DNA from 4 places in the Carbonatibacter coralli genome. Region 4 is predicted to be linked to each of the others. Evidence: riboswitches for the same ligand, from Rfam matches in the RefSeq annotation. Region 4 holds a riboswitch; each other region holds the start of a gene.
What was found. Region 4 has a riboswitch for cobalamin ahead of AAAH10_RS01845 (ABC transporter substrate-binding protein). Riboswitches for the same ligand answer to the same signal wherever they lie in the genome.
Positions count from the first base shown of each region.

Region 1 (7,764 bases), 490 kb from region 4:
GTTCCTCCTTCCCGATCAGAACGAGGGAAATCACATTGTCATCACTGGATTCACAAAAAGGCAGGCTGTGCATGTCAGGTGTCCTGATTCAAAACAGCACAGTCTGCAGACCGTGCTTTGTTGTTCGCAAGGACTATACGGTATCAGCCAACAGGCTGAAATGAAAGTATTCTGTCGTTCGGGAAAGGGCAGAATGCTCCGCAGGATCAGTCGCGGGAATGCAGTTTTTTACCGCTGAGCAAACCGATTTCACTGTAGAAACGCAATGCGCCGGGGTGCAACGGGACAATCATGTCATCAATGGCCATTTCCACATCGATGGTCTCGTCCAGAACCCGTTCGTCCCCGATCTTCTCGACAGTGGTCTGGTGCCAGAGCGCCCGGGTGATCTCGTACACCAGTCTGGCATCAAGATCGGAACGGACAATCAGCTGCCCTGGCGTCCTGATCGTTTCGATCGGCGGAACACTGCTGTAGGTCCCGACAGGCAGGCGGTGATCGGAGAACGCGCGGTTGCTGTCGATCAGAGCCATCCTGACCGCTTCGGGAATTTGCAGCATGATCACCCGGTTGCTGGTCAGAAGCAGCTCTGCGAGCCTGGACGGTGCTGAATCGAACATCACAACAGCATCCAGTGATCCCTCATTGATGCTGAAATAGGCTTCTTCTGCTGTCATGAAGACCAGCTCGAGATCCTTCTCCTTCAGCTCCAGCTCCCCGAGCATCACATCAACCATCGGACGCATGCCGTCACCGGGCAAACCGATCGCCACCCGCTTGCCCCTGATGTCTTCCAGCTTGCGGACGTCACTCCCCACTCTCGCAAGGATCTGCAAATATTGCGGATAGAGATTGGCAATGGAGCGCATGGAGGTTCCGTAGACCGGTGTCAGGTCATTCTTTTTCCGGCGTACCGCATCATAGGCCACATCGGACCGCATCACCCCGGCTTCCAGCCGCCCTTCCTTCATGCGCTCAAAGGTCTGCAGGGAGCCTTCTGTTGATTGCGAGGTCGCGATCAGTCCCAGAACACCACAGCCTCCCCCCCTGTTGCAGGGACGGGAACCATAGGGCTTGCTGATTGCACTGGCGATAATGCGTCCCAGCTGGAAGGAACTGGAAACAGTGCTGCCTGTTCCCATCCGGAAAAAGGCGCTGCCTCCCTCGACAACGGGCTGCATGGCCATTGCCACTTCAAGCTCTTCTTCAAGGAAACGCTCTTCCCCCTTTTCCACCAGCGGCCTCTCTTCCTGCTCCTGTGCAGGGGAAGCTTCAGGCAAAAGCAGCGAGAACCCCAAAGCCAGGAAGGCTCCGGGAGCAAAAAGGGAACGCAAAAAATGTTGCAAGACGAACACCGGTTAATCAGCCAAATCAATCAAAAGAGAATGACGCTCACAAACCCTGTTTCCAACACCGTGTTTCGAATTCACAAACGCCTTTTTCAAAGGGCCTTCATGATACGCCTATAAAGGTTCAGAAAAAGTTTTTTTCTGGCGAAAAAGAGGCAAAATCCGAAATAAAACAGTTTTTTCTGTCTTTATGCGCCTTCAGCGCTTTCTTCCAGCACTCTGGACTGCTCTTCCCTGGGCGCAAGCACCCCGTCTTCCAGCACAACATGGCGAGTCGCAACCCGCTTGAGGAAATGATGGTTGTGGGAAATGATCAGAATGGCCTGTGGCAGGGATGTCAGGATATCAATCAGGTGCTGCTTGGTTTCCCGGTCCAGATCATTCGTCGGTTCGTCCAGCAGCAGAACATCCGGCTTGAGTGCCAGCACGGATGCGATGGCAACCAGTCGTTTCTGCCCGCCTGACAACTTGTGCGTGATCCGGTCCTTGAGATGATGCAGACGAAGCATGGAAAGCGTCTCATCGACAATCGCCTCCACCTCCTCGCGACTCTTGCCCTGATTCAGCGGACCAAAGGCAATGTCCTCGGAAACGGTCGGGGAAAAGAGCTGATCGTCCGGGTCCTGAAAGACAAAGCCCGCTTTGAGGCGAACATCATAAAAATCCCTTTCCTTCTCCCGAAGTGCGCCAAAGGCATGAACTTCGCCGGATGTCGGGCGCTCCAGCCCGGTGATCAGGCGCAGAAGAGTGCTCTTGCCTGCACCGTTGCTGCCAACAAGGGCTATGCGTTCTCCGGGATGAATGTCCAGGGACACACCTTTGAGAACCTCCACACCGTTCGGGTAGGAAAAGCTCAGATCCTTCAGGGAGATCAGTGCAGTCATGCCAGATACTCTCCCCAAAGAAGTCCGAGGGAAACCAGCCCCAGAAAGGCAGCCAGCACAAAATCGCGTGGCCTGGATTCAAAGGCGACAAGAACGTGAAAACGTCCGTCGAACCCGCGACATTTCATGGCTTCCATAATCCGGTCCGAGCGCTCAAGGGAACGCGCCAGCAGCATCCCGACCAGATAGCCGATGGTGCGCAGGGTGTGCAGATCTGTTCGCGCCCTGAAACCGCGGCACTTCATCGCCGTCCTCAGGGCCCTGTACTCCTGATAGAGCACATCAATGTAGCGCACGGTAAAGAGGAAGATATGCACCAGTTTCTCGGGCATTTTCAAATGGTGCAGGGCATGCCCGAGCGTTGAAGGTTCCATGGAGCCGACCATGGCAATCAGCATGAAAAGGATGCCATTGGCCTTCAGCCCGACTTCAGCAGCGCGCAAAAGCCCCTCTTTCGAAACGGGGAGGCCTGCAACCGTAAAAAGCGTCTCGCCTGCCATGGTAAACGGCAGCGTGAGAATCAGAACCAGAATGAAGGATTCAACAACCGCAATGTGCAGGAGCGTCTTCATCAGGGGCAGACGCGCCATCGCGGCACAGACCAGCGAAACAATGAAGGCTGCGATCAGCATCGGCAGACTGTGGAGAGCAGCAACAACAGCCGCGAAGGCAAAGGCACTGGCCACGCGCATGCGCGGATCAAAGGATCGCAGCTGCGGCAGAAAGCGGAAGCTGTCCACGCCTTCCTTTTCAGCCAGAATATTTGCCTGAACACCACCCATCTCAGTTCCTGCTCTCTCTCATTCGAAGCCTATGCTTTCCTGCGACTCATAAAAAAGGCCACAATACCGAAAATTCCAAGGATAAATCCAATTCCGCCCAGAATATCCTGCATGCGCTTTTCTTCCTTGAAGGCGGCAAGATCCTTGCGCAGGTTGCGAATTTCCCGCTCAAGGCCTTTCAAATTTGCCCCTGCCGCACCCGCTGCTACCGGTGCCGTGCTCGCAGGCTCCTGACTGCCGGATACGGAAGACGCGGCACCGCCATCCACTGCGGCCAGCCCCTCGGGCAGTTCATCCGCCTCAAGTGTCGCCTGCGCAATGTGCCCTGCGGACAGATCAGCGCGGAAAGACAAAGCCTGACGCGATGTTGGCCTGAAAGTAAAGAAGCCTTCTTCATCCGTCGTGGCCTCACCCAGCTTTTCACCGTTCTCGCCAAAGATCTCTACCAGGACGTTTTCAGCCATCTTGCCGTTCGAGAAGCCGATTTCACCCTCAACGATATCATCAACGGCATAAACAGAGGTAATGACCTTGTGCGCCATGGCTCCATTGATAGCAAAGACGGACAGCAAAAGACTGCCCAAAAGCGCACAAGCGATTTTCACAATTTTGTTTTCAAGAGCGCGCAACATGGAAGAGCTCCGGTTTTACCTTGTAAATCAATTGAATGGTCGAAGCGGTCAGCACACCTTCCAGCGCCATGACAGGGAAATGCGCAACGACGACAAACTCTGCAGCCTTCAGAAATTCATCACCCGACAGCGCCAGCGAGCCGGCCACCATCAGTGCTGTCAGCAGAATGGACAGCGATCCGCCAAAGAACCCCCACATCCCCGCTTCGCTCAGGGTTCCGCGATAGAACAGGAAAGCACCGAACAGCATCACCAGGGCAAAGGACAGGAGCGCAACAACATTCACCCAGAAGGACCAGCCAGTTTCCCCGGTCTGATAGCGAGCAAAAAGCTCTTCCCCGGCAAAGACACAGGCTGCAGCAAAGCCCAGCAGAAGAAGAACAGCACCACGGCGCGCCCAGTCACGGTTTTCAGGCAGCATGCCCCAGCGACAGAGATAGAAGACTGCCACAGCAGGCGCAGCAATGTTCAGCGCATTGACGCCCAGAACTGTCAGACCACCGAAACCGAAGAAGACAGCCTGAAGGACCAGCGCGACAAAGAGCGCAGGGAAGGCTGCCCACCCAAGCACGACCCCCAGAAGCCCGTTCAGGATCAGGTGAACAGAGGAAAATCCGAGAGGAACATGGATTAGCGAAGCCACAAAGAAGACAGCGGACAGAACCCCCACCCGCGGCAGATTTTCAGGCGTGACCTGTCGGAGACCGACGGCCAGACCACCGGCGGCCAGAACAGCTCCGCCAATCAGAACCGGGTTGGATAGTGCGCCATCAACAATATGCATAAGACTTCGACCTCTTGTAAGAACCGGGTGTCGGGCCCTGACCCGACACCCGTTCTGTCCGCATTACTTCAGTTCGTTTGCCTGGATCCAGATTACAGCATCCTGGGACAGTTCCTTGCCCTCGAATTCTGTATCAGGACCTGTTCCCAGAGCAGCAAAACCCCAGTGACCCGCTTTTGGCAGACCAAATGTAAAGGCGCCGGCGGCATCAGCACGGATAGAGAAAGCCGGTGTGCTTTCCCAGGCACCGTCCTTGGCGAAAGAGTTTGTTTCCAGGTTCGGCTCGAAGTTCATGTACTCGACCTCGATCTCGGCATAAGGGACAGGCTCGCCTTCAGAAAGAACAACACCGCTGAAGGTGCTGCCCGCAACAGCTGCATAAGGTGCAATCAGTGGAACGATCTCTGTTTTCAGGCCCTGTGGCTGATCCCAGTCTGTCGGCAGTTCACCAACGTTGACGTAGGACTTGGTGATCTGCTGGATATAGATGTCTTCGCTGCCTTCAAAGTAGGGAGCAGGCTGAACAACGAAAACGTTGTCGCCCAGACCTTTAAGACGAACAGTCGCTTCATAGGCTGTGTTCGTGTTTTCGGCAGACGTCCAGTCGATCACAGACAGTTTGTCCTTCAGATCGGTTTTCTTGCCTTTTTTGATCACGAAGAATTCTTCCGGCTCAACCATTTCCATAACATGGCCGGACTCAGCCGGGTGCGTGAAAGGCATTTTCAGTGTGATCTCGCCACCTTTTTCAAGCGCTGTCTCAGGGGTATAGACCAGCAGGAAGTGTGCAGAAGCCGGCACAGTTGAGAGCGCTGTAAAAGCAAAAAGGGAAGCAAGGAAAGTCTTTTTCATGGTTCGGATCCCGATGTGGTTTTGCCTGTGCATCAGACAAAAATCAGCACAAGCGTTTCAAAGTTGACGCTTGTCTTCTGAAACCGGGATCAGTCAGAGAGTCTGGCAGGCACAAACAAACACACCCGCCTGCAAAGCAGAAATCCAACGGCCTCAAAAAACAGGTTGAGGCACGTCACACAACGGAAACCGCTTTTCTGGATACCCCGTCCGGAAAAATCAGTGACGCTGTACGGGCAGGTTTCCTGGCTCAGGATCATCGCTGGCTGTTCGCCTTCCCTGCAAGACAGCCTTGCAAGTGGCCTTGTGAACAGTTGGCTCACCTTCACAGTTGCGGGGACAGCCCCGGCTTCGGATTCCCTGATGGGCAAATCCAACCGAGTTCCCTTTTAAGCTCAGGGCTGCTTCACCCCTGGAGCACCAGTACGGCGGCGATTTTTACACCTCCGGGTGGTGACTCGCAAGCCCTGATTCAAACCACACAACGAAAAAGGGACACTGTGTTTTCACAGCGTCCCTTTCCTCTCAATCTGCGCCTTTGCCTCAGCTTCTCAGGCGCTTGCCTTCAGCATCAAAGGGCGGTTTCTCCAGAACCGTCGCCTTGTGAGGCAGGCCAAGAACCGCCACATCCAGTTCGGTTCCGGGCTTGGACTGGTCAAGGTTCACATACCCCAGCGCCAGCGACATCCCGACAGAGTGCCCGTAGCCACCGGATGTGACACGTCCGACATGATTACCCTTGCTGTCAAAGATCGGCTCACCGCCAACCGCATCCGCATCATGCGGTGTCTCGACAGACATCAGAACAAGACGGTAACGGGCTTCCCTGCCCTGAAGCTCGGCAAAGGAGTCTCTGTTCAGGAACTCCTTGTCCATTTTGATCAGACCATCCAGACCGGATTCATGCGGCCAGTATTCTGTAGAATACTCCCGTCCCCAGGAACCATAGCCCTTCTCCATTCGCAGAGACAAAAGCGCCCGGCTTCCGACGGGACGGACACCCAGATCACCACCGCTTTCCAGAATCAGATCATAGAGCTTCACCTGATCCTCTTCCTTCATGTAGATCTCGTAACCCAGATCCCCTGTGAAGGACACCCGCAGGACCAGAACATCACAGCCCGCAATGGTCATCCTGCGCGACCGCATGAAGCGGAAAGCCTCGTTGCTGAAATCCTCCTGCGGAGCCAGTCGGGACATGATCTCCCGCGCATTCGGTCCGGCGAGGTTAAAGCCGCACAGGGCATCCGTCCTGCTTTCAAAGGAAACGGTGTCAGGGCGTGGAACAGCCTTGAAATAACGCTGATGATAGCGCTCTGCCATACCGGAACCGAACATCATGAAGTGATCATCGCCCAGTTTGGTGATGGTAAAGTCACCGGCAACCCCGCCCCGCTTGGACAGCAACGGTGTCAGGCAGGAACGCCCATCCACTGTGGGCACCCGGTTGGCCATCATCGCATTCAGCCAGTCTGCAGCCCCTGCACCCTTGATCTCGTATTTGGCAAAGTTGGAGATATCGATCAGACCCGCAGAGGCACGCAGGGCCTTACACTCCTCTCCCACCTTTTCATGCCAGGGCTGGCGGCGGAAGCCGTAGGTCTCCACAACATTCCCCTGCTCGTCCCGCGGCCAGCTCTCATCCGCAAACCACAGGGGATGTTCCCAGCCATAGTTCAGACCGAAGGCCGCGCCCAATGCCTTCTGACGCTCATAAAGCGGGCGCACGCGGGCGGGACGCCCTGCCGCACGTTCCTCGTAGGGATAGTGGATCTTGAAGCGGTGTGCATAGCGATCCAGCGTCCGGGCCTTGGTGAACTCCCTGTCTGCCCAGCTGCCGAAACGCGCAACATCCCAGACAAACATGTCCAGTTCGGGTTCGCCGTGAATGACCCATTGCGCCAGCATAAGTCCCAGACCACCCGACTGGGAGAAACCGGGAATAATACCGTTGCAGCAATAGTAGTTTTCCAGCTCCGGCACCGGCCCGTAAAGCGCTGCAGCATCCGGTGTCCAGATCATGGGGCCGTTGATCATCTTCTTGATGCCCGTGTGCTCCAGATCGGGGATACGGGTCATGGCGTTCATGATGTTGGGCATGATCCGGTCCAGATCATCCGGCAGCAACTCGTGGCCAAAATCCAGTGGCGTGCCCTTTTCCGCCCAGTATCGTCCGTCCTTCTCGTAGGCTCCAACCAGCAGCCCCTTGCCTTCCTGGCGCATGTAGTACTCGCCATCCCAGTCACTGACAGCAGGGATGCGCTTGTCACCAAGGGCTTCGATTTCAGGCATGGTCTCCGTGACCATGTACTGGTGCTCCATGGTCATGAGCGGCAGTTCATACCCGCCAAGCCCGGCAACCTCGCGCCCCCAGAGACCAGCTACATTGATCACCACCTGCGCATGAACCGTTCCGCGCGGCGTGACAACATCCCAGCTGCCATCCTCGCGCTGGACTGTCTCTGTCACCGGTGTGAAGCG
Region 1 is NZ_JBBUTJ010000001.1:910,107-917,870, forward strand. Features, by position in the region: gene AAAH10_RS04205 (leucyl aminopeptidase family protein) at 1-73, opposite strand, end outside; gene AAAH10_RS04210 (TAXI family TRAP transporter solute-binding subunit) at 207-1,346, opposite strand; gene AAAH10_RS04215 (energy-coupling factor ABC transporter ATP-binding protein) at 1,538-2,233, opposite strand; gene cbiQ (cobalt ECF transporter T component CbiQ) at 2,230-3,015, opposite strand; gene AAAH10_RS04225 (NikL family nickel/cobalt ECF transporter subunit) at 3,045-3,647, opposite strand; gene cbiM (cobalt transporter CbiM) at 3,631-4,431, opposite strand; gene AAAH10_RS04235 (DUF4198 domain-containing protein) at 4,495-5,283, opposite strand; cobalamin riboswitch at 5,502-5,723, opposite strand; gene AAAH10_RS04240 (GcvT family protein) at 5,827-7,764, opposite strand, start outside.
Region 1: it holds a riboswitch for cobalamin, as region 4 does, so the genes downstream of both, AAAH10_RS04235 (DUF4198 domain-containing protein) here and AAAH10_RS01845 (ABC transporter substrate-binding protein) in region 4, are expected to answer to the same signal.

Region 2 (7,764 bases), on a different contig from region 4:
GGTGGGGCATTCCACCTTTCTGATCCAGCACGATGGCCTGAACATTCTGACAGACCCGATCTTTTCAGAACGCGCCTCGCCCTTCTCCTTTGCAGGCCCGAAGCGTTACACCAAACCTGCCATCACCCTCGAAGACCTGCCGAGGATCGATGCCGTTGTGATCAGCCACAATCACTACGACCACATGGACAACGAAACCATCCGCGCACTTGGCAATGGTCCGGTCTGGTATGTTCCACTCAAAAACAGGGAACTTCTGGAAGACGAAAACGTCACCAATGTTGTTGAGCTTGACTGGTGGGAAGAGCATGATTTCGGACAGGTCCGCTTTACCCTGACCCCGACCCAGCACTGGTCTGCCCGCGGGCTCTTTGACCGCTACGAATCCCTCTGGGGCTCCTGGGCGATCAAATTTACGAACACTGAGGCCAATCTCTGGTTCGGAGGCGACACGGGCTACAACGACGTCCAGTTCAAGCAGATCGGCGACAGGCTCGGCCCGTTTGACCTCTCCCTGATTCCGATCGGGGCCTACGCTCCACGCTGGTTCATGAAGGCTTCACACGTCGACCCGGTTGATGCCGTGAACATTCACAAAGACATCCTGTCGCGCAACTCCATCGGCATGCACTGGGGCACCTTTGTCCTGACCAGCGAACCCGTCACCGAACCGCCGGAAGCCCTGTCCAGCGCCCTCAGGGACGCCGAACTTTCCGAAAAAAGCTTCACAACCCTGCCGATCGGCGGAACCCGCGGCTACTTTCCACAAAAGGAAATTGTCTCGGAGTGACAAAACGACAAAACCCCAAGGTTTCCCTTGGGGTTTTGATGGTGGGCGTAACTGGGATTGAACCAGTGACCCCTTCGATGTCAACGAAGTGCTCTCCCGCTGAGCTATACGCCCTGAAAACCGTTTGTTTGCAGTCGCTTTCGATTGAAAGTCAGGCTCAACTGCGCCGGTGGAGATGGAAGTACCAAAAGCAAAATGGCTTTGCAAGACCCTTTATACAGGATTCCCGCATAAAGATGACAGTTTTTTAGACCGGCTCCTGTTCTCCGGTATGAAAAAGAGCCGGATTGCGGCGTTTGAGCTGCTCTTCGACAGCCTCGACAATATCTTTGAGATGAAAGGGCTTGGAGAGAACCCTTGCATCCTGAACAGCCCGGTGACTGTCCAGCTTCTGGGCCTGACGGATCGGCACAGCCGAAAAGCCCGTGATAAACATGATCGAAGTTTCCGGATAAAGATCCGCAACAAAACGGGCCAGTTCCATTCCATCCACACCCGGCATCACCAGATCTGTCAAAAGCAGATCAAAGGCAACGCCAGTCAGCATGCCCATGGCTTCAGAGCCATCGGATGCCGTGCAGACATCATGACCATTTTTTTCGAGTAATCTTGCGATATAACGGCGCAAGGACTCATCGTCCTCGGCCAGTAAAATTCTAGCCATAGCTCCCCCAAAGCCTGTCTTTCGGGCCCCCGTAAACCTTCCCCAAGGCCTGCCCGTATCTTTTTGTAACGTTTTTCTGCTGGGATTTCAAAGACCTCTTGTTTAAAATTACAGACGGAATGCAGGTTAAAACTGCAAAACCTGTAATTTTTCTGGAAATAAAGACTTCGAAATGAATCAGTCCAGCTCATCTCCGGCTTCCATAGCACGTCCCTTCACCAAAAGGGAAGATGCCTTGGCTCTTTACCGTCCGGAAGAGCTGAAACATCCCCTGATTCTCTCCTGCCCCCACAGCGGAAGGACCTATCCGGACAGCTTCCTGACACAGTCCTGTCTGAACAGCTATTCCATTCGCCGTTCGGAAGACGCCTATGTCGACCGGATGCTCAAACCCATGGTAGAGGCAAACGCTCTGGCCATGGTCCAGGCTCTTTTCCCGAGGGCCTACGTCGATGTGAACCGCGAGGAACTGGAACTTGATCCAGCCATGTTCAGCGATCCCCTTCCGGAAAGAGCAAACACAACCAGCCCGCGGGTCAATGCCGGACTGGGCACTGTTCCCCGCAGCGTCAGCACCCACATTGATATCTACGACAAGCCCCTGCCCTATGCCGAGGCACAGGCCAGACTGGAAGACTGCTACCGTCCCTATCATCAGGCCCTGGATAACCTGATCAGGGAAGCACAGGCCGATTTCGGTTACTGTATTGTTCTCGATTGCCACTCCATGCCCGGCCTCAATCTGCCCGGCATGAACTCTGCCTTCCGGCAACTGAACCCCTTCGCCCCCCGGCAAGCCGCAAACAGGACCAGCCTTTCACTGGATTTTGTGCTGGGCGACCGCTTTGGAACCAGCTGCCATGATGCTGTCTCTTCCTCCGCACAGGAACGACTCGCAACCTGCGGCTTTAATGTTCTGCACAACACGCCCTATGCCGGGGGTTACATCACACGCCATTACGGCGCACCCTCCAAGGGAGTTCACCTGCTCCAGATCGAGATTTCCAGACAGCTTTACATGGACGAAAACACACTGGAGCCAACATCCGGCATGCAATCGGTCGAGCAGGCTCTCAATGCCGTCATTGACTCGCTTCTGTCTCTGGATCCGGATGAGCTGGAACAGCTTGACTATCCGTTGGCCGGTCAATAGCAATAGAGAAACCGGCTCTGTACCGGAGCCCCTTTCCTCATCAGCATTTCTCGGATAGCCACATGTCCAGCGATTCTGTTTCCATTCGCCCCATGGTTTCTGCAGATTATCACGCCATCAGGGCCATCAATGCCTGGCATGTGGAAAACAGCACCGCTTCCTTTGAGGAACAACCGCCTTCCCTCGAAATCATCTCAGCCAAACTGGACGGACTGGAAGCGCAGGACTATCCGCGTTTTGTTGCGGAACGAAGCGATCAGAATGGCGGCAAAACTGTCATCGGCTATGCCTATGTTGCGCCCTATCACACCCGCCCGGCCTATCGCCACACTGTGGAAAACAGCATTTACCTTGCCCCCCGAGAAACCGGAAAGGGCATCGGCCGTGCACTCCTGCAAAGCCTGATCGTGGCCTGCAGCGAACCCTCAAATCGCGGTTATGACTTTGCCCGGATGCTGGCCCTGATCGGCGGTGTTGACAATGTCGCCTCCATCAGGCTGCACAAAGCACTTGGCTTCAAAAAAGTCGGATTACTGGAAAAGGTCGGATACAAGCATGACAAATGGCTCGACGTCATTGTGATGCAGCGCACTCTGAAAGCAACGGACTGATCCTCCCACACAGGAAATCTGGCACTGCATTTGCATAACATCTCCGGAATGAAACGGAGTCAGTCATGCAATCCCTGCCCATCCTTCCAGCGCAAACCCTGAAACACCTGACAGGCGGCCTTGTCTCCCTTGCCCTTGTCTGTGGTCTTGCGTTCCAGGCGAAGGCATCGGTCAACCCCGGACAAATCAAGCCATCTCTTGCCGATCCCCTTGCAGGCGCCCTGTCCCACGAAGCTGAACTCTGCCGCTCTGCCATTGATCAGGTCGAGCGGGACAACAAGATTCCCCTCTATCTCCTGCGCGCCATTTCCCTGGTTGAATCCGGGAAATGGGATGCCAAAAGCAAAAGCAGACAGGCCTGGCCCTGGACGGTCATGGCAGAAGGCAAGGGGCGATATCTTCCCAACAAGGCGGCAGCGATTGCCGAGGTGAAGAAACTGAAAGCCAAAGGCGTCCGGAATATCGATGTCGGCTGCATGCAGGTCAATCTTCACTACCACCCTGATGCCTTTGCCAATCTGGAAGAAGCTTTCGACCCTTACGCCAACGCACGCTACGCAGGCAATTTTTTACTCAATTTGAGAAAAGAAATGAGATCCTGGACCATGGCTGTCGGCCGCTACCATTCTGCAACGCCCAAATATGCCGGCCCCTATCGCCACAAGGCCATCAAGGCATGGCGGGGATTGCAGCAGGATGCGAACAGGCAGCGCCAGGAAATCATGCAGGTCGAAGCAGAGGAACGCCGCGCTGCTCTGAAAGCCAGACAGGAAGCCCAGAAACAGAAGACAACAGAAACCGGCAACAGGATCAAACCGCAGGCGCATCCATCACTGGCCCTTGCCCGCTCCGCTCACAATCCGGTCAGGCCATCCCGTGAAACAGCCGCAATCAGCTTCGAAACGGAAAACGCCCTGATCGGCAAGGCAGAAGTCGACGGAGAACTGCTGACGGTCGCTGAAAACCATGACGTGACTCCACAGCCAATCTACAGAAAAACGATCTCTGTCCGCACTCTTTTCGGCCACTGATCCGCGCGTTGAGCACCCGGGATAAAGCTACAATATCTTGTGTATTTTCCATGAAAAACACAGCTTGTAGTAGCCTTCCAGGCATTTTTCCTCACACCCGTCCCAAAAGCTGTGTTGACAGCACGGATTGAAAATCATAGTCTCAGGACACATCGCACGGTTTCCCTGTCAGGATCGCTTCTGACCGGGATGAAAAGGGAATTTGGTGCGAAGTCAGAAAGTCTGATTTCAACTCCAAAGCTGCCCCCGCAACTGTAGATGGCCAGCATTGATCAAAGTCCACTGGTTTTTCCGGGAAGGCGATCAAAGCGTTTACGAGCCATAAGCCAGGAGACCTGCCGCGCACTGTTTCAACCCATTTTTCCGGGCGGGGTGCACCGGTGGAGGCTTATATGAACGCGACAAGTGCCATTGCCGGCATGATGGACAGCCAACTGTCCCTGGATGATCTGAAAACTTCAGAATCCAAAGGTTTCTCTCTTTCCTTTTTGTCTGACAGCGAAAGCACAGCCGGGGGTTCTCTCTCCCTGTCTGCACGCTTGTGCCTTTTGGGGCAACGCTCTCTCAGCTCAGAAGAAGCAGATGTCTGGTTCCGGTCCGTACCGGAAGATCCGCGTGCAATCCTCCACCGTTCGCTGTTTGAAGACTTTTTTTCCACTCGCAACTCTCTGTGGAACAGCACCTTCAAGGCAGAAGATATTTTTGTCACATGGCTGCTGAGCCTTGCTGACGATCTTTCTCCGGCAAAGGCTGCGTCCAGGGTCCTCAAACTCCTCAGTGATGAGGGGCAGCATCATCGCCTGACCACCGAAGGTCAGCGTCTCAAAGGCTTTCTGGAAGAGACGCTGACCCTTTCGGGAAAACTCAATACCCTGGCCCGCAGACGCCGCGGCGGATCACGGTCCAACAACAAAACTACAAGACAAAAGCCCTCACAGCTCATGAATTGACCTCGCTGCATTCCCGTAATTCCCAGGGATGCAGCACTCAACAGGGGACAACACGATCGCTTCTCTCTCTTCTCTCTCTGATCGTGTTGTCCCCTCTTTTTTTGCCCGGGCTTTCGCAAAACCCCAAGCTGTAAAACAGGTCGCACTCACCTGAAAAAAGATGTAATTTGCAGATCCAACTCGCAAAGAACACTTTCAGGAATCCGCCACAATGTCAGAACAAACGCCTCAGGAGGCTGCAAACAGGACTGCGCAAACAGCTGGTTCTGCCAGCGATCTTGTCCCTCACAAAAAGGTTCTGTCATTGGGGATTCCCCTGATCATCACAACGCTGACAACACCATTACTGGGTCTTGTTGACACGGCAATTATGGGGCACCTGCCCGATGCAGCCTATCTGGGAGCCGTTGCAATCGGGACGGTTGTCTTCAATTTTCTGTTCTGGAGCTTCGGCTCCCTCCGCCTCAGCACCGTCGGCTTTTCGGCACAGGCTCTGGGTGCCGGAGACCAGATGGAACAGAAGGCCAGTCTTCTGCGCCCTCTTATCTCGGGACTTTGTATCGGCGTGGCTCTTGTTCTTTTGCAGTGGCCCCTGCTGACGGCAGGCCTCTGGCTTATGGGTGGAACAGAACAGGTGTCCGGCTTTGCCCGGGACTATGCAGAAATCCGCATCTGGGCTGCCCCCCTGACACTTGGGAACTATGCTCTGGTCGGCTGGTTCCTCGGGCGGGGACAAACCCGGACAACCCTTTTTCTCCAGGTCCTGATCAATCTGGTCAACATTGCCCTGAGCCTGCTGTTCGTCATTGAACTCAACATGACCATCAAGGGCGTCGCCTTTGCAACCGTTCTGGCCGAGGGCACCGGTTTTCTGGCCGGCCTTGTCATGGCCTTCCAAGGCCTGCGCAAAATCCGCCTCAGAACGGACTGGGCGCAGGTTCTTGAACGGGCCCGCCTGCTGGCGCTGGCAAAGGTCAATGGCGACATCTTTATCCGCTCGGCCTGTCTTGTGCTGTCCTTTGGCCTCTTCACAAAAATGGGGGCCAGCTTTGGCGAAGAGACACTTGCGGCCAATGCTGTGCTGATCCAGCTTGTCTATCTGGCGTCCTACGCTCTGGATGCCTTTGCACATGTTGCCGAAATCCTGACCGGCCAGGCCAAAGGTGCCAGAGACAGATCCCTGTTTGATGCCGCCGTGCGCCAGTCCAGTCTGTGGGCTGCCGGCACCTCGCTGGTCATTGCCCTGGCCTTCTGGTTTGGCGGTTCTGCAATCATCAGCCTTTTTACCAGCATCCCCGCAGTTCAAATCAATGCAGAGACATACCTGATCTGGGCGGCCATTTCACCTCTGGTTGGTGTGGCAAGCTATCAGCTCGATGGTGTTTTCACGGGAACAACCCAGACCTCGGCCCTGCGCAACGGCATGGTGCAGTCAGCCATCGTCTATGCTGTTTCTGCCCTTGTTCTGAGCCATTTTTACGGCAATCACGGCCTCTGGCTGGCCTTCAGCGGGTTCTTCGCCTTAAGGGCCCTGACACTTTTGCGCTATTATCCGACCTTGAGAAGCTCTATCGGAGCGGAAAACACACACAGCATAAAAGCCGCCTGAAATCAGGTGGCAACAGGCAGGGAAATCACCAGGGCAAGCCCCCCGTCCTTGCGGTTTTCCGCGTGCACTTCCCCGCCAATCGCCTCAATGTTCCTGCGGACAATCCACAAACCGATTCCCATATGCGGACTGCCGGTTGCTCCACTGCCCGGCGTTTGAGACCGGTAGGAAACATAGCGCTCGAAAATCCGCTCCAGTTCGCTATCCGGAACACCCGGCCCGCGATCCCGAACCGAAAGTTCCAGAGCCGAGCTCCCGCGTTTGGCCAGAGACAGGGAAACTGTCGTTGAAGGCGGAGAAACCTCAAGTGCATTGTCCAGAAGATTTTCCACAACCGTTTCAATCAGATCATCGCTGGCAAGAACGCTCTGCCCTTCCTCGATCTCCGCAACCAGCGAAACCTGCTGCGCAGAAAAGCGGGGGGCATAGGCCTCTGCCATCCGGGACAAGAGGGAGGACAGGGCAACCGTCTCCCGCGGGGGGACAACCAGATCTGCAGAGCTCTGATCAAGCCGGTGCGCTGTCGCCACCAGCGAGTCCAGCCGCTCCAGCGCTTCTGTGACAATTTGCAGGGCACGACGGCCGCGTGGATTGTCTTCGGAGACACTTCTTTGAAGCGGCTCCAGCGCCTGTCTCATGATGGCCAGCGGCGTCTTGAAGGCATGCGCATTGTCCTCTGCAGCAGCCTTGAGGTTGTTGGAGGACGCCTGAAGCGACTGGATCATATGGTCAAATTCGCGCGCAACAGGCTCGAGTTCCGGCACGCGGTTGTTTCGTGTAAAGGAAACCGCAGCCATATCCCCACCCTGCTGATGGCGGATGCGGCGCGCAAGATTTCGGAAACGGGTGAGATCACGCCAGACAGAGACAAAAATCCCCGTGGTCAGAAGCGCCAGCGCCACATAGATTGCCGCTGCAATCTGGACTTCGATGCTCTGCCAGTAAGGCCGACCAAC
Region 2 is NZ_JBBUTJ010000002.1:450,604-458,367, forward strand. Features, by position in the region: gene AAAH10_RS07555 (MBL fold metallo-hydrolase) at 1-790, shown strand, start outside; tRNA gene AAAH10_RS07560 (tRNA-Val) at 830-904, opposite strand; gene AAAH10_RS07565 (response regulator) at 1,038-1,454, opposite strand; gene AAAH10_RS07570 (N-formylglutamate amidohydrolase) at 1,627-2,607, shown strand; gene AAAH10_RS07575 (GNAT family N-acetyltransferase) at 2,670-3,218, shown strand; gene AAAH10_RS07580 (lysozyme family protein) at 3,284-4,249, shown strand; cobalamin riboswitch at 4,390-4,606, shown strand; gene AAAH10_RS07585 (hypothetical protein) at 4,642-5,199, shown strand; gene AAAH10_RS07590 (MATE family efflux transporter) at 5,411-6,808, shown strand; gene AAAH10_RS07595 (sensor histidine kinase) at 6,811-7,764, opposite strand, start outside.
Region 2: it holds a riboswitch for cobalamin, as region 4 does, so the genes downstream of both, AAAH10_RS07585 (hypothetical protein) here and AAAH10_RS01845 (ABC transporter substrate-binding protein) in region 4, are expected to answer to the same signal.

Region 3 (7,764 bases), on a different contig from region 4:
CCGAAGCCGGCCTGATCACACTGGCTCTGAACCTGATCATGATGACATTGGCTTTCTCTTGCGCAAGGCTCCTTGGCAGTGGTCGGAAACAAGAAGTTTCCCTTGCCATCGAATGTGGTCTGCAAAATGGTACCCTGGCAATAGCTCTGGGGGCCTTGCTGTTTGAAGACGGACGTTACCTGATACCTGCAGCAACCTACAGCCTCATTATGTTCGCTTCTGCTCTTGCTTTTATCGCGATCACCAGACGGCAGGACCAACAGCAGGACAATCTGTCCGGGCTTTAACAAAAAACGGGTTCAATCCTCTGTCCGGATCAGTCGAAGCAAGGAACATTCTTTTCATGCACACCCCTCTGTCATTTCTTCCACTCCTTGCCCGATCACGGCAGGACAAAGCTCTCCGAGCTGACATTCTTTCCTGCCAGCAGAAAAAGGATACCGTTTGATATTCCATTCGCCCGAGGCCTGTGTCACATGCTATCCGGGCTGGTTTTCCTTTTTTGTATCAACATCAGTTCTCTTCTGGCCCGATATAATCTTCTGCTGACTGCTATTATCAATAGATCGCCTTGCTTGCTTTTTCACAGCCCATCTCCCCTGATCATATCAAGTTCGACAATCATTTTCCGATGAACATTACAGAAGAAAAAATACAACAAGCCCTCTGCAAGATCTGAAGCGCCGTTCTACTTTTTTCTTAATCTTGCAACTCGGGGATGATATTTTGTTTGTGCGTTGAAGAGAAACAGATCAAGAGACATTCAAATTAAAAGGACAGTGGAACTGATTGGGTACAGACATCAAACGGAGACATGGAATGTACCTGAAAACACCGTTCAAATTTATAGCTCCACGTGCATGGAAAGACCTGATTCAACGTGAAAAGTGGCTTATCGGTGGAACACTGAAGCGCGTCTCCTATGAAGAATGGCACTCTGCCATCAAGGAAACCTTTCACACTGTCAAACACAGCTTTCGTTATGTTGCTGACCCGAAAGGGCCATGGGGACTGACCCACCCGGAAGACGGATCCCTGACCGGGCGTCCCGTTCTGCGCGGCGATTGTGACGGCTTCGTTCTGGAAGTCTTTCGCAAACTGGTCGATCAGGACCTGCCTGTTGAAGCCCTGCGCTGGGTAATCGGAAAAACAGAACAGGGTGGTCACATGATTGGAATTGTCGAAACAGATCAGCTTTCCCTGGTCATAGATTTTAATCAGGATAGCCCTGTCTCTCTGGACGAGCTGGATTATTGCCAGCTGAGATTTGCATCAAACCCGTCCGGACAATGGTTTCTGGCCACAACCTGACAGTATCAGCCGGGGAAGAGTCTCTAGAATGAACAAACAGCCACAGGGATAACAAATCACTTCACCGGTATCCGGACCATCCTCAAAACGTCCTCAAGCCTGCTTCGAAGAGCAAAGAGACCAGGGAAGAGACAGAAAATCGCCATCCACTTCCGTGTTAAAAGGTACAATATCAAAAACACGCCCCAGATTTTCAGTATTCAGAATGTTGCGGGGCGCTCCATCAGCTACGATTTTCCCTCTGTTCATGAGGATGAGACGATCGCAATAACGTGCTGCCAGAGGCAGATCGTGCAAGACAGTGCAAACCAGATAACCCTTGCGAGCCAAATCACGAAGGATCGTCATGACCTGCAGCTGATGAAAGGGATCAAGAGCAGCGACCGGTTCATCTGCCAGAATTGTTCGCGCTTCAGTTGCCAGAACCCTGGCCAGAGCAGCGCGTGCCCGCTCGCCACCGGAAAGCCTGTTAAAGGGCTGATCGGCCAAATGCTCCAGAGACAGTTCACTGATTGACTTCCGTATGGCAACCTTGTCCTGCTCATCCAGTGAACGCAGGAAGCCGCCATGCGGTAACCTGCCCAGTTCCACCATTTTGGCTACCGTAATCGGCCAGTGCACCTCGTGTCCCTGGGGCAAATAGGCCAGCTCCCTTGCCAGACTTCGGGGTTTCCAGTCTGCAAGGTTTATCCCCTTGAACAAAACAGATCCCTCATAGTCTTTTTCGAGACCTGAAAGCGTTTTAAGCAAGGTTGTCTTTCCGGCACCGTTTGGCCCGATCAGGCCAACCAGCTTGCCAGCCGTTACAGAAACAGACACATCATCAAGAAGTGTCTTGTCCTTTTTCCGAAGGCTCAGGCCTTTTGTTTCAAGGGCAATCATCACAGCATCTCCCTTCTGTATCGGACCAGCAGCCAGAAGAAGAACGGCGCACCAACGAGGGCTGTCAGAACACCGAGTTTGAGTTCCGGCCCCGGCGGCATCAGACGGACAGCAATATCCGCCAGCAACAGCAGACAGGCGCCTCCAATTCCGGCTGGCACCAGCAATGCCCTTGGCTGAAAACCAACAAGCGGACGGAGGATATGGGGAACAACAAGACCGATAAAGCCAATGGCCCCTGTCACAGAAACAGCCGCGCCAACGCATAGAGCACACCCCAGAATGATCCGGGCCCGAATGTTCGGGACGTTGAAACCGAGATTGGTGGCGCTTTCCTCACCAAGACAAAGGGCATCCACACCGCGCCCTGCCCCCAGCAAAAGCAACCAGCCCGTTATCATGAGAGGTAAGGCAATCCAGACGTGGGTGAAGGTTCGATCTGCAACAGACCCCATCATCCAGAACAGAATTTCAAGAGTGGCAAAGGGGCTGGGTGCAAGGCTCAAAGCCAGAGACGTCATGGCAACGGCAAGGGAACTCAGAGCAACTCCGGCAAGAATGAACCCGGTCGTACCCGGCTTCTTTCCTGTCAGGATATACAGTCCGACCAATCCCAGCAGAGCCCCCGCCACTCCCCCTGCTGTCAGCGCAAGGTTTGAGTACTCTGCAAGACTGAAGTAGAGGACAACAACAGCGCCAAGAGAAGCCGTACTCGAAGTTCCGATAATCCCCGGATCAGCAAGTGGATTGCGGAAAAGGCCCTGCAACACAGCCCCCGACAAGCCAAGAGACAGACCGGTCATAACAGCCAGAAGTGTACGGGGCAGACGTACCTCGACCAGAATAAGCCTGTTTGTTTCTCCAAAGACATCAGGATCCAGATACAGGAAGTCCCATGGCAGGCTGTCAACAAGCGGTCCGCCAACCCTTCCCAGAGACAGGGAAAAGAAAAACAGCCCTGCCAGAACACCGAGAAGCGCGAGACTCAATACTCCGGAGACCGTTCTTTCACTCATTCGGGAAACGGGCAAAACACTCATCGTCTCACTCCTCACGCTCAATACGTTTGCGAATGGCTCGGGAAGTCTCAAAAAGCCGAGGCGTGGCACAGATCAGTTCGCTTCGGGTTAAATCCATTCGCAAGGCCGGAAGCCGACTGGCTGTCAAAGCAGGATGGTGGAGCAACTGCGTTGCCATGGCTGGCATTGCTTTACCACTTCTTTGAAAGACAATCAGATCGGGATCACTCCGCAGAAGTCCTTCCACAGACAAATACCCCCAGCTTCCAATTCCGAGTTCATCCGCAACATTCTTCAGGCCGGCTTCCGCAATCGCCGTATCTCCGAGACTTGGAGGGCCTGCTGTCGTGCCACTGGCGCCATAGAGGATCACCCTCCTGTCCAGTGAGTCAGGTTTCGGTCTCTCCAGAATGGCTTCAATGATCTGCCTTCCACGCAAGGGACGGCCAATTGCATCCGCCACCTTCTGAATATTCGCGATCATGTCCTCCAGACTTCTGGCCGGATCCAGAACAAGCACGTTTTTTCCCTGTTCTTCCAGAAGGGCAACGGTGTATCGGCTTGTATAACGTCCGGCCAGAACCAGATCAGGCTCCATCGGCAGGATTTGTTCAATCAGGCCGTGATTGACATCATGGTTCTGTGCTTCCTCCCAATAGGCAGAGATAGAACGGTCCCGTGCCAGAAAGGAAACGGACCGGATCTCGGCAGGATCACCAAGCATCAACAGCAACTGGTCCGTACAGAGATTGATGGAAACAATTCCGCCCCTTGCACGTTCGGGTTCACCCTGTCCGGCTCTGGCCGCCAAGGCCGCTGCCATACAAAAGGCAAAAACTGCAAAGGTGATGCTGGAAAGAAGTTTCATCAGCAAGTCAGCTCCTAAAAGAAACCTGTGGCTTTGTGATCCGTATCATCAAGCTCACGTCCCAGATATCTCCGGCCAATGTCTTCCCACATGGCCAGTTTTGTCCAGTCGGGAAACTCGGCCATCGTGTCTTCATTCGTCATGAAAGGATTGGCAAAGAAGATTGTCATCACCTGCTCCCCTTTCCCGTTGAAAAGCTGCAGACTCCAGCTCGTTGCGCCGCCTTCCCTGTTCAGACGCCGGATGATTTCTGCGCGGGATACCCTGCGCGCTTCATTCAAGACGTGATCCATGGAACGCCCATCCATTCCCCTGACCTGACCGATACAGAGATGGAAATGGGTGCCGCCAAAATGGACAGTCAGATAACCGTTTGAAAGCGAGATCGTTTTCGGTTTGCACGGACAGCGAAATTCATAGGCAACACCTTCAATAACCGGCCCGAAAACAATGTCTTCCCAATAGTTTTCAAAGACATCCCTTAAAAGCTCAAGCAGGTAACCCTCCCCAGTGGGGAGGGTATAGACTTCTGAAAGACGTCCGCTTGAACTTTCCACAATGTCCGGAAGGATCACAGAAGTCATCCTGCATAGCTCCTGCACTCAGAAATCAACCCGGACACCGGCAAACCCCGAAACCCCCGGAGTTCCGTAACCGAAAACTTCTTCATAATCCTCGTTCAGCAGATTTTCACCACGTGCAAACAACTGCACATTCTCATGAATGTCATAGGTTGCATTGACGTTTACGAGTGTATAGCTGTCCAGTCCCACGATGCTTCTGGCAAATGTTGGTGAAAACCGGGTGTCCTTTTGATCACCGTTGTAATCAATCCCCAGATTGACGTTTGCCCGATCTTCCAGAAAACGATAATTCACGTTCAGACTGGCAATATGCCGTGGTCGCCTGACCTGTTCTGTCCCATCCGCGGTTTCCGCGTTGGTGTAGGTGTAGCTGGCAATCAGGTTCAAATTGTCCAGAACTTCAGCATCTGCACTGACCTCAATCCCCTGTGCAGGAGAGGTTCCGCTCAGATTCACAGCAGTATTGCCCGAGCCTGTAATCAGGTTTGTCACACGGGAATTGAAATAGGTGAGATCGACAACAAGTCGGTCTTCGAAAAAGCCTTGTTCAACACCAAAGTCCCAGCTTTTGCTTTTCTCCGGTTCAAGATCGGGATTGCCAACAAAGGTTCCCGTGAAACCGAACAGCTCTGTCAAACTGGGATTTTTAACACCTGTGCCGTAGCTGCTGTGAAAACGCGTGCCTGTCTCGCGAAGGTTATAGGCCGCCGTTACACGGTAAGTCATTTCATCTTCAAAATTGTCACTGTCATCAAAACGGCCACTCAGGGACAAATGCAAATCGTCAAAGAGGCTCAGATTGTATTCTCCAGCAATGCTGTTGGTCTTGATATCAACCTCATTGGCCATCGAGGAAGTCTGAATTGTGTCCTTCTCGTGCTCCAGCAACAGGGTTGCGGCATGCTCTGCATCCGGGATACTCTCTGTTTCAAAGCGGTAGGTTGTTTCATAATCCAGCTTGAGCTTGTCGCCTTCGGAGGTAAAGGAGGTCGCATTGTTGCTTCGGTTTTTGCTGTCAACATCGGAAACAGCAACACTCGCACGGTGGGACCAGGCCCCTCCAAACAGATCATAGGCGACATTGGCACGACCATAACGCTGGTAAACGGTCGCATCGTTATCCAGATCAGTCAGTGACGACACATTGAAAATCGATCCGTCAGTTTCAAGAAACGAACGGGTGTAACGCCCTGTAAAATCAATATCGAGGTTCTCAATCGGTGTAACGCCGAAAGAAACATTCCCCTGTGAAATCGTATGCCCGTCATTTTCAGGATTACCATCATCTTCATCGGCATGGGATATACCATTGGTCGAAAAGCGGGATGCATCAAAAGCAAAGCGATAGCGCTCTCCTCCACCGCTGAAACCGGCATTCAGATCATGCGTTGCAAAGCTGCCGGCACTGGCGCTCGCAAAACCTCTGAAACCCTTTTGCCCCTTTTTCGTGATGATATTGATCACACCGCCGATGGCATCACTCCCCCACAGGGCACTTTGTGACCCTCTGAGAACCTCAATACGTTCAATGTTGTCCACCAGCAAGGAACCAAAATCAAACTCGGATCCCGCAGCAGGGTTGTTTACTTCGACACCATCAATCACCACAAGGGTCTGATTGGCTTCAGCACCACGGATACGAATCTGCGTAAAAGCCCCAAAGGAACCGGTTCTGTTTACAGCAAGCCCCGGAACATCCCTGAGAATATCAGAAACATAACGGTCTCCACGCCTTTCAATTTCTTCAGCAGTGATGACAGTCACAGCACTTCCGACTTCACTGGCTTTAAGCTCGATCCGGCTCGCAGAAACGACAATCTCTTCCAGTTCCTCAATTTCTTCTGATTGTGTTTGCCCTTCCTGTGCCAAAGCAGCAGAAACAATTGTTGCCATGGCAATTGCAAGCCAGGACGCAGTTGTCATGATTTTTCCAGAATGTGTAATGAACATAACTCTACCCTTGCCGCCAGACAGGCAGCACCGTTCTGCCGCTTTCAACAGGGCAAAGCCGCCAAAAACCCGGACAATCAGGTGTTCAGACACGACAACAGCCCTGCCAGACGGCAGTTGTTAAACATTTTCAGGATTGGGAGAGTGGATGGTTTGATACTCTGACCCAATCGCAGCAACACGATGTGCGTCACTGCGACGAATCGCAGTCATACCCGCTCACCCGGCAGATACAGAGTTGACGCGTTTGGGCAGGTCTTCTGGCTCGCGGGTCAAAACTCATCCCGGCCTTCCCGGACTTTCATCCAGTGGCCATAATTCCGGGCTTATTGCTCGCCGCTCACAGTTGCGGGGACAGCTACGGATCAGGATCCCTGTTGGGCAATTCCCTACCGTATTCCCTTTTAATCCCGAGAATCCATCTCACTCACGGGAACCACAAACATGCACGCATAGATAAAATGTGACGAAAAAAAGTCAATTCCCTTTTTTGCATCACGCGCAACAATCTCGCGATTTCACAAGAGAAAACACTGAATATTTTTATTTATTATCAGTGACTTAATGAATTTCATTGCTTTCCTTTCAAAATTCACAGCAAGCCGAAATCAGGGATATTGCTCCAAATCACAAATCTCTTTTCCAAAATAAAAATCAACATTAACAGCCAATGAGAGTTGTCATCGCCCGCAGTCCTGTTTTAACGTTCATCCAAGGGAACCTGGATGGTGGCGTCCCCAATCTCCTTGATCAGGAAGTCCGTTGAGTGCGCAATGCGCTGTCGGGACAATATTCCTGATTCTGCCACCAACAGCGCCTTTGCGGCCTCTAACAGGTTTCAAAAAATGACAGATACCGTCGCTCAAAAGATGCTCACAGATCTTGTCGGGCTCCTTCACGAAAATCTTGAAAACCCCGATACCAGCTGGAGTATCGGCTCGTTCGGAGCCATCGGCGAATACCACATTGATCCTGCAGAAAACAGAGAGGTTGTGCTCACCGAAACGGGGGGGGCCTCTGTAACAGATCGCGGTGGCCTGTCCGTCTCTCTTCCCGCCCGGGTCCACTTCGAACCCTATGAAATTCTGAGCAGCAGACGCGAGTTCTGGCTACAGGGCGGCAATTTCTGTATTCCGGCTGAAAACTGCAC
Region 3 is NZ_JBBUTJ010000010.1:1,895-9,658, reverse strand. Features, by position in the region: gene AAAH10_RS15385 (bile acid:sodium symporter family protein) at 1-287, shown strand, start outside; gene AAAH10_RS15380 (transglutaminase-like cysteine peptidase) at 820-1,311, shown strand; gene AAAH10_RS15375 (ABC transporter ATP-binding protein) at 1,405-2,193, opposite strand; gene AAAH10_RS15370 (FecCD family ABC transporter permease) at 2,193-3,233, opposite strand; gene AAAH10_RS15365 (ABC transporter substrate-binding protein) at 3,238-4,080, opposite strand; gene AAAH10_RS15360 (DUF7676 family protein) at 4,095-4,664, opposite strand; gene AAAH10_RS15355 (TonB-dependent receptor plug domain-containing protein) at 4,683-6,587, opposite strand; cobalamin riboswitch at 6,848-7,071, opposite strand; gene AAAH10_RS15350 (DUF6925 family protein) at 7,460-7,764, shown strand, end outside.
Region 3: it holds a riboswitch for cobalamin, as region 4 does, so the genes downstream of both, AAAH10_RS15355 (TonB-dependent receptor plug domain-containing protein) here and AAAH10_RS01845 (ABC transporter substrate-binding protein) in region 4, are expected to answer to the same signal.

Region 4 (7,764 bases):
GCCACATTGCTGTGGTCCATCGCACGGGGCTGCCCCCTGAAGACAGTGTCCACAAAGGCCATGGCTTCCTGAATGGCAACAGGCGTCAGATTGATGCGGTCCGTTACATCGCCAACAGCATAGATGTTCGGCACTGACGTTCTGGAAAACTCGTCAACGGCAACAGCACCCTTTTTGTTCAGTTCAACACCAACGCTTTCCAGCCCCAGATTGTCCGTGTTCGGCGTGCGGCCTGTCGCTGCAAAGACGGCATCAGTCTCCAGCGTCCGCCCGTCCGAGAGATGGACCAGCAAGCCACTTGCAAGCTTTTCGATCCTTTCAATGGTCACGTTGAATTCCAGCGCGATACCCTTTTTCGCCATCTCTTCGCCCAGGCCTTCGCGGATATCCCGGTCAAACCCGCGCAAAAGCGCATCACCGCGATAGACCTGCGTCACTTCGGAGCCCAGACCGTTGAAGATCGCAGCAAACTCGACAGCGATATAGCCGCCTCCGTAAACCACAACACGCTTTGGCTGCTCTTCCAGATGGAAGGCCTCGTTGGAGGAAATGGCATGCTCCCAGCCCTCGCCGTGCGGGAAGGACACGCGACCACCGGGTGCCAGCAGAATGTATTTCGCTGTCACGGTGCGGTCTCCGACCTGAACAGTATGGCGATCGATCAGCGACGCACGGGCGCGAATGTGCTCAACTCCGGCATTGTCCAGAATGCGCTGATAGATCGCTTCCAGACGGTCAATTTCCCTGTCCTTGTTGGCGATCAGCGTTGTCCAGTCAAACGAACTTTCACCAACGGTCCAGCCAAAACCGGCCGCATCCTCAAAGTCCTCATGGAAATGCGCAGCATAGGACAGGAGCTTTTTGGGAACACATCCCCGGATCACGCAGGTTCCGCCGTAGCGATATTCCTCTGCCAGCGCAACCTTCGCACCGGTTGCAGCAGCCATACGTGCACCGCGAACGCCCCCGGAGCCACCACCAATTACAAAGAGGTCATAATCATATTCTGGAGCGTCGAAATCATCTGTTTCGATTGCCGTTGCCATGGTGTTGTCTCCGTTCAAGTCGTTTGATGGTCCAATCTGCGTCCTGGCGAATCTGCCTACCACACAGTCAGTCCTGTTCTCTGAGAGATAGCGCAATCAGTGAACAGATCAAGTCTTTTGCATGTATCTAACGAGGCCGTGATCACCAGAGCGGCTTGACCTCGAAACCATTGAAGCCCAAACTTCGCCAGATGACAAAGGGAGAGATCTGAAAATGAAAGCCCAACATCTTTTGCGCCATGCCGGAATGACTGCCCTGCTTTTCCTGCTGAGCCCGGCTCCCGTCCTGGCTGCCGATCAGGAAACCTCACTGAGCGGTCAGGCCATTCAGGAGCTCCTCACCGGGAACACGGCCAGCAACCGTCCGGGAGACAGCTTTGTCCATCAGACCTTCGAAGCCTCCGGCCGAACAGTCTACCGTCAGGGAGAACGGCCAACAGAGATCGGAAAATGGCGCGTCGAGGGCGATCAGTACTGCTCCCAGTGGCCTCCCTTCGGAGGATGGTCCTGCTACCGGATGACGTCGGAGCCGTTCGGTACGCTCAAAACGGGCGACACCATCAGGGCAACCTTTGTTGGACAGAGCACAGAATATCCCGTCCTGATCCGGATCAAGGGGTCCTGAAACCCGAATATCATCTGCCGATGACACTTTATCGCAGACATGAAGCAAATTTTGAACTTGCACTTTCCCATCTGTGCGGCATGATCGCGATGATGGTTTCGACAGAAAGACCAAGTCGAATAAAAGGGAACACGGTGCGGTGTAGCCATCAGGCGCCAAATCCGGGACTGCCCTCGCAACTGTAAGCGGTTAGCCAACCAGAAATACCACTGATTGCCAGACAATCGGGAAGGCTGGAGCGCGTTAGACCCGCAAGTCAGGAGACCTGCCATCATTTGAGTTCACTCAAACCCGGCGAGGTGCCCGGGGGAGGTCTAAAGGCTATGATCCATTGTTCAGCAGGAATCCCCTGCGCTGTAGCGTTCAACGCCCGTTTTCTGCCGTCCTTTTCAGGACAGCAACAGTCTCCTCTGTTTTTCGGAATCCCTTTCCCTGCCGGTGAGCGAACTCTCCTTGCGGCCAAACCACAGGCCTCATGCCCGAATCCTGAACCAGAGTTCTTTCATCAGGAGAAAAAATTCTGCAATAGCGCTTGAAAAAAGAAATGTTATAACATAACAAATTTTCTCGCTGCTTACCGAAAAATTCATGGAGAATATGGATGATCAAATCCGCACTCAAATTCGTTCTGCTCTCTGCAGCAGGCTTTGGCCTGTCTGTTGCCGCCCCTGCTGAGGGGCTGGGCACATCCCCTGTTCTTGCCGCTGAAAAGATCATGAACGTTGCCGTGCCTTTTGGCCCGAAGAGCACCGTTCCTGACCCCCGCGCCCGCCAGAATGGCTGGATGAGCAACCGGGCCGGAGTCTCGGAAACGCTCATCGGACTGTCCTATGACATGCAGCAGGTTCCCCGTCTGGCTTCCCGTTTTGAAAACCTGTCACCGACAGAGTGGAAAATCGTCATCCGCGACGATGTAAAGTTCCACGACGGCAGTCCGATGACAGCAGAAGACGTCAGGACTTCCTTTGAAAAACTCTCCGAGGAAGGTCATCCTGCGCACAACCCGCGCCTGCTGAAACTGCTGGATCTGTCCGAAATTGAAGTGCTGGACAGCAAGACGCTTGTTTTCAGAACAGCAAACCCCAATTCGGCCTTTCTCTGGGCTTTGACAGAACCTTCTGCGGCCGTTCTGAAAGACGGCAACGAAACACTGCCTATCATCGGAACCGGGCCTTTCGTCTTTGTCTCTGCTGATCCGGACAAACAGTATGTCACCCGCGCCTTCGGGGATTACTGGGGTGGCAAGCCAAAGCTTGACGGTCTTGTGTTCGACACCATCAGCGATCCTTCGGTCGCTGCACTGGCGCTTCAGGCCCGCGATGTTGATCTGGTTACGAACTACGCGGAACCTGACTTTGCTGCTCTCAAGGAGCAAAACAGTGGGCAACTCTTTTCCAACGAAACAACCCGGCTGTTCTTCTATCAGGTCAGAACCGAAGACGGTCCGCTGGCAAACAAGACACTGCGCCAGGCCGTGTCCCTCGGGCTGGACCGGGATCTGATTGTCAGGGCCGCACTGTCCGGTGTTGGCGGTGCTGCATCGAAGGCCCTTTTCCCGGCATCCATGGCCGCCTGGTCAAACAACAGTCTTGCCCTGCCCTATGATCAGGATGCTGCAATCCAGCTCCTTGATGAAGCAGGTATTGTTGACAGCGACGGAAACGGAATTCGCGAACTGGATGGCAAGGATATTGTCATCAAGATCCGCTCCTACGAAGGCCGTGCCGCCCTGCGCCCGACACTGGAAATCAGCCAGCAGATGCTTCAGCAGCTGGGATTGCAGGTCGAAATCGCCATGGGTGAATTCGGTGCGAACAATGACGCTCTCAAAGCCGGTGAAATCCAGATGCATCTTCAGGCATGGGGAACCGCTCCCCAGGGCGATCCGGATTACTTCCCGAGCACACTGGTCCGCTCTTCCGCCAGCTACAACTTCTCCGGCTATTCCAACCCGAAGCTGGACAAGCTTCTGGAAAAAGGGCGTGCAGAGTTCGACAACAGCAAGCGCAAGCCGTTCTATGACGAGATCCAGGCCATCATCAACGATGACCTGCCACTCATCCCCGTTTTCCACAAGACCCAGGTTTCTGTCGGAAACGGCAAGGTCAACGGCTATCGCATCCACCCTGCGGAAACCTATCTCGCTTCGCCGGAGCTTGATCTTGCAGAAGACTGATTCGAGCCTTCTTTCCATTGAGGGTCTGTCTGCCAGAATTGGCAGGCAGACCATTCTGCATGACATCTCCCTGGACATTGGCCGGGGAGAGTGTCTCGCCATTGTGGGCGGCTCGGGAGCAGGCAAATCCTGTCTGCTGAAATGCCTGATGGGGCTTGCAAAGCCTGCGACTCCCTTTGAAGGTGTCCTGACATTCAAGGGGAAAAAGCACAACTGGTCATCCCGAAAGCCTGCCCTTGTGGACCGCGCTGCAATCTCCTTTGTCCCCCAGAATCCCCAGGCCGGTCTTGATCCCCTCAAGCGTCTGAAAAGCCAGTGGGAACAAACCCTGCGCTGTTCGGCAGCAGAGTCTGTTTCGTCCCGGGACATCTCCGAGCTCTTTTCAGCCCTGAAACTCAAGGACCTGAAATCAAGTTACCCGCACCAGTGGAGCCAGGGCATGCAACAAAGACTGCTGCTTGCCTTTGCACTTGTCTCCTCACCCGACATTCTGATTCTGGACGAGCCAACCTCCGCCCTTGATCCTCTCATTGCTTCGCGCTGCATGCTCAGGATTACGGAACTCGCAGCCCGCAACAATACAGCCATCCTGATTGTGACCCACGATCTGGCTCTCGCAGCACGCTTTGCCGACAGAACCGCCATCATGAACAGGGGACGGATCGAGGAATTTGGTCCAACCGGCAGGCTGTTGCAGGACCCGCAGTCGGACTATGGCAAGCTGCTGAGTGCAAACCGCTGCTGGCCGACCTCTTGTCAGGAAGACAAACAGCATGCTTGAAGCGAATCATCTCTCTGTATCACTTGACGGGGTTCCCCTGATTAAAGACATCTCCTTCCGGCTGGAAGAAGGTGGGTGCCTCTGTGTCGTCGGCGAAAGCGGTTCGGGAAAAACCACACTCCTCAAAACCCTTCAGGGACTGCTTCGTTTTGACGGGGGAAACATCCGGCACAGTCTGGCAGATGGCGGCCAAACCCTTTGCCTCGAACCCGGAGATAGCTTTCTCGGCCTGCCCGGTGTGAGCTGGGTCATGCAAAACCCGCAAGCTGCACTGAACCCGAGACAACGGGTGGGGCCATCAATTGCGGAAAGCCTCTATCACCTGAAACTGCCCCGGGCGAGGCGGGAGGAACTGGTTCTTGAAGCCCTGAGAGCTGTTGAGCTGGAACCTGAAATGGCCCGTCGTTTTCCCGAACAGATCTCTTTGGGGCAGGCACAGCGCGTCTGTCTGGCCCGCGCCCTTGTTTCCAAGCCCAAAGTCATCCTCTTTGACGAGCCTCTCAGCGCACTGGATGCCTTTGTCCAGAAACAGGTGGCCCGGACCATGCAGAACATCAGGGAACAGCACGGGCTTGGCTATGTGGTTGTGACACACGATCTGGGATACGCCCGGGCCTATGCCGACACTATCCTGCTGATGAACAGCGGCCGGGCTGTTTCCTGCCAGCCCGTTCACGACTTCTTCAATCGGCCTTCCTCGTCCTATGCTGCAGAACTGATTGAAGCTGCAGAGATTTTGGGATCACTCGACAGCGGAACGTCCCGCTTACCAGAGAAGCAGATCGCAAGCTGATGAATCACCCCTTTCCCCTTCTGAAACACCTCGCAACCCTGTTGGGCAAAAGGCTTGCCGGACTGGTAACAATTCTCCTTGGCGTGAGCCTGCTGACCTTCACCCTCTATTACATTTCCCCCGGCGACAAGGCGCTGACAATCAGTAATGCCCGCTACATGGGCGAAGGCGATGTTCCTCCGGAAGTTGTCGAAGCCATCCGGGAGGAATTCGCACTGGATGAACCGTTCCCTGTTCAGTTCTGGCACTGGATTTCCGGATTTCTTCAGGGCGATTTCGGCAAGTCTCTTGTGTCCCAGGAAGATGTTCTTCTGATTTTCCTGCCCAATCTGGCCGAAACACTCGAACTGGCAGCAACTGCACTTGCGCTTGGTTTGTCCCTCGCCTTCCTGCTGAGCCTTGTCAGCGTCTGGAAACCCGGCAGCATCTGGGACCGTCTGGCTGTCGCCTTTTCTTCCATCGGTGCGGCGGTACCATCCTACTGGCTGGGCCTCATCCTGATCCTGGTCTTTGCCGCAAAGCTGCAATGGCTTCCCTCCTTCGGTTCCGGCTCCCTTGAACAGCTTGTCCTGCCTGCTGTGACACTCGGGTTCTGGATCACCACATCCCAGACACGCCTTTTGAGAACCTTTCTTCTGGAAGCCAGCGAAGCTCCCTTCATCGAAGCCCTGAGACTGCGGGGTGTCCCTGAAGGCGAAATCTTCCGGAGGCATATTCTGAGACACGCCATGATTCCGGCCATCGCCATGATCGGTCTTGACTTCGCCGCCTTGCTGGAAGGCTCCATCATCGTGGAGGTCATCTTCTCGAGAGGCGGGGTTGGCTCCCTCTTTGTCGGATCCATTCTCAGCAGGGACTATCCGCTGCTGCTCTTCCTCGTCCTCTTTGCAGCCTGCAGCTATGTCATCCTCAACAGCCTGATCGAACTGCTGCAGGACTGGCTTTCTCCACACTCTCTTCAAGGAAATCGTCCCTCCCTGACAGGAGGCGTCAAAAAATCATGAGCACAACAACAGAAAAGCTCCTCACAAAGACCGACAGAAACAACAGCGCTCTGAAAGCCCTGCTCCTCTTTACCCTGTTGCTGTGTCTCTTCGGAGCAGGGTTGATCCTGACTCCCTATGATCCGGTCCAGGCTGATTTCCTGCACCGTCTCACGTCACCCTCTGCAAGCCACTGGTTTGGAACGGATCATCTTGGGCGGGACATTGCGACCCGCCTGCTTTATGGCGCAGGCTGGTCTGTCGGGCTGGCCTTTCTGGTGTCCTCGCTGGGCGCCATTATCGGAACAGCAGTCGGCTTGCTTGCCGGAGCAGGTCAGTCATGGCTGGACAGTGTTCTCATGCGGGTAACCGACAGCTTCTTTGCCTTTCCGGAACTGGTGGCGGCCATTGCCATCGCAGGCATTCTTGGTCCCAGCACAAACAACATGATCCTGGCCCTCACACTGGTCAGCTGGATGCGCTATGCCCGTCTGGTGCGAACCCTGACACGGGAGATCAGTCACAGGGACTTCATCCTGCAGGCACGCCTGAACCGCCTTCCTCAATGGCTTGTTTTCTGGTGTCACTATCTGCCGAATATCCGGATGAGCCTGCTTGTCCTCTGGACCAGTCTCTGGTCACGGACCATACTCGCCATTTCCGGATTGAGTTTTCTGGGCTTTGGTGTCCAGCCTCCCAAAGCGGAATGGGGAGCCATGCTGCTGGACGGAAAACCCTACATGCAATCAGCCCCTCATGTGATGATTTTCCCGGGGGTGGCAATCCTGATCACCGTACTCGCCCTCAATCTGATCGGCGACCATCTGCGTGATCGACTGAACAAACAACACTAAATTCCATTTCATACAGACGAAAAACATACAGGCACAAAATGAGCTCGGATTTCAAAGGCATTTCACTGCGCATTGGCGCCACCATTTTCTTCACGATCATGGTGCTTTTCGTCAAACTTGTTTCAGACACCATTCCAGTTGGGCAAACCGTGTTTTTCAGAAGCGCCCTGGCGCTCGTGCCCCTTGTTCTCTTTCTCTGGATCACCCGGGAATTTCCCGGGGGACTTCACACCAAAAGGCCACTGGGACACGTGGCCCGCTGTCTGCTGGGATGCACAGCCCTCTTTGCCTCCTTTGCCTCCCTCAAATACCTGCCACTGGCCCATGCGACAATCATCGGCTATATCGCCCCGATCCTGACTGTCATTCTCGCGCGCCTCATACTAAAGGAACAGGTCACGCAAGCCAGATGGATCGGTATTCTTCTGGGATTTATGGGAATGCTGGCTCTGATCCTGCCTGATCTGATCGGTGTCGAGCCTGATCAGGCCTATCTGATCGGGGTG
Region 4 is NZ_JBBUTJ010000001.1:424,405-432,168, forward strand. Features, by position in the region: gene gor (glutathione-disulfide reductase) at 1-1,046, opposite strand, end outside; gene AAAH10_RS01840 (hypothetical protein) at 1,261-1,671, shown strand; cobalamin riboswitch at 1,748-1,958, shown strand; gene AAAH10_RS01845 (ABC transporter substrate-binding protein) at 2,273-3,847, shown strand; gene AAAH10_RS01850 (ABC transporter ATP-binding protein) at 3,834-4,628, shown strand; gene AAAH10_RS01855 (ABC transporter ATP-binding protein) at 4,621-5,421, shown strand; gene AAAH10_RS01860 (ABC transporter permease) at 5,421-6,425, shown strand; gene AAAH10_RS01865 (ABC transporter permease) at 6,422-7,258, shown strand; gene AAAH10_RS01870 (DMT family transporter) at 7,297-7,764, shown strand, end outside.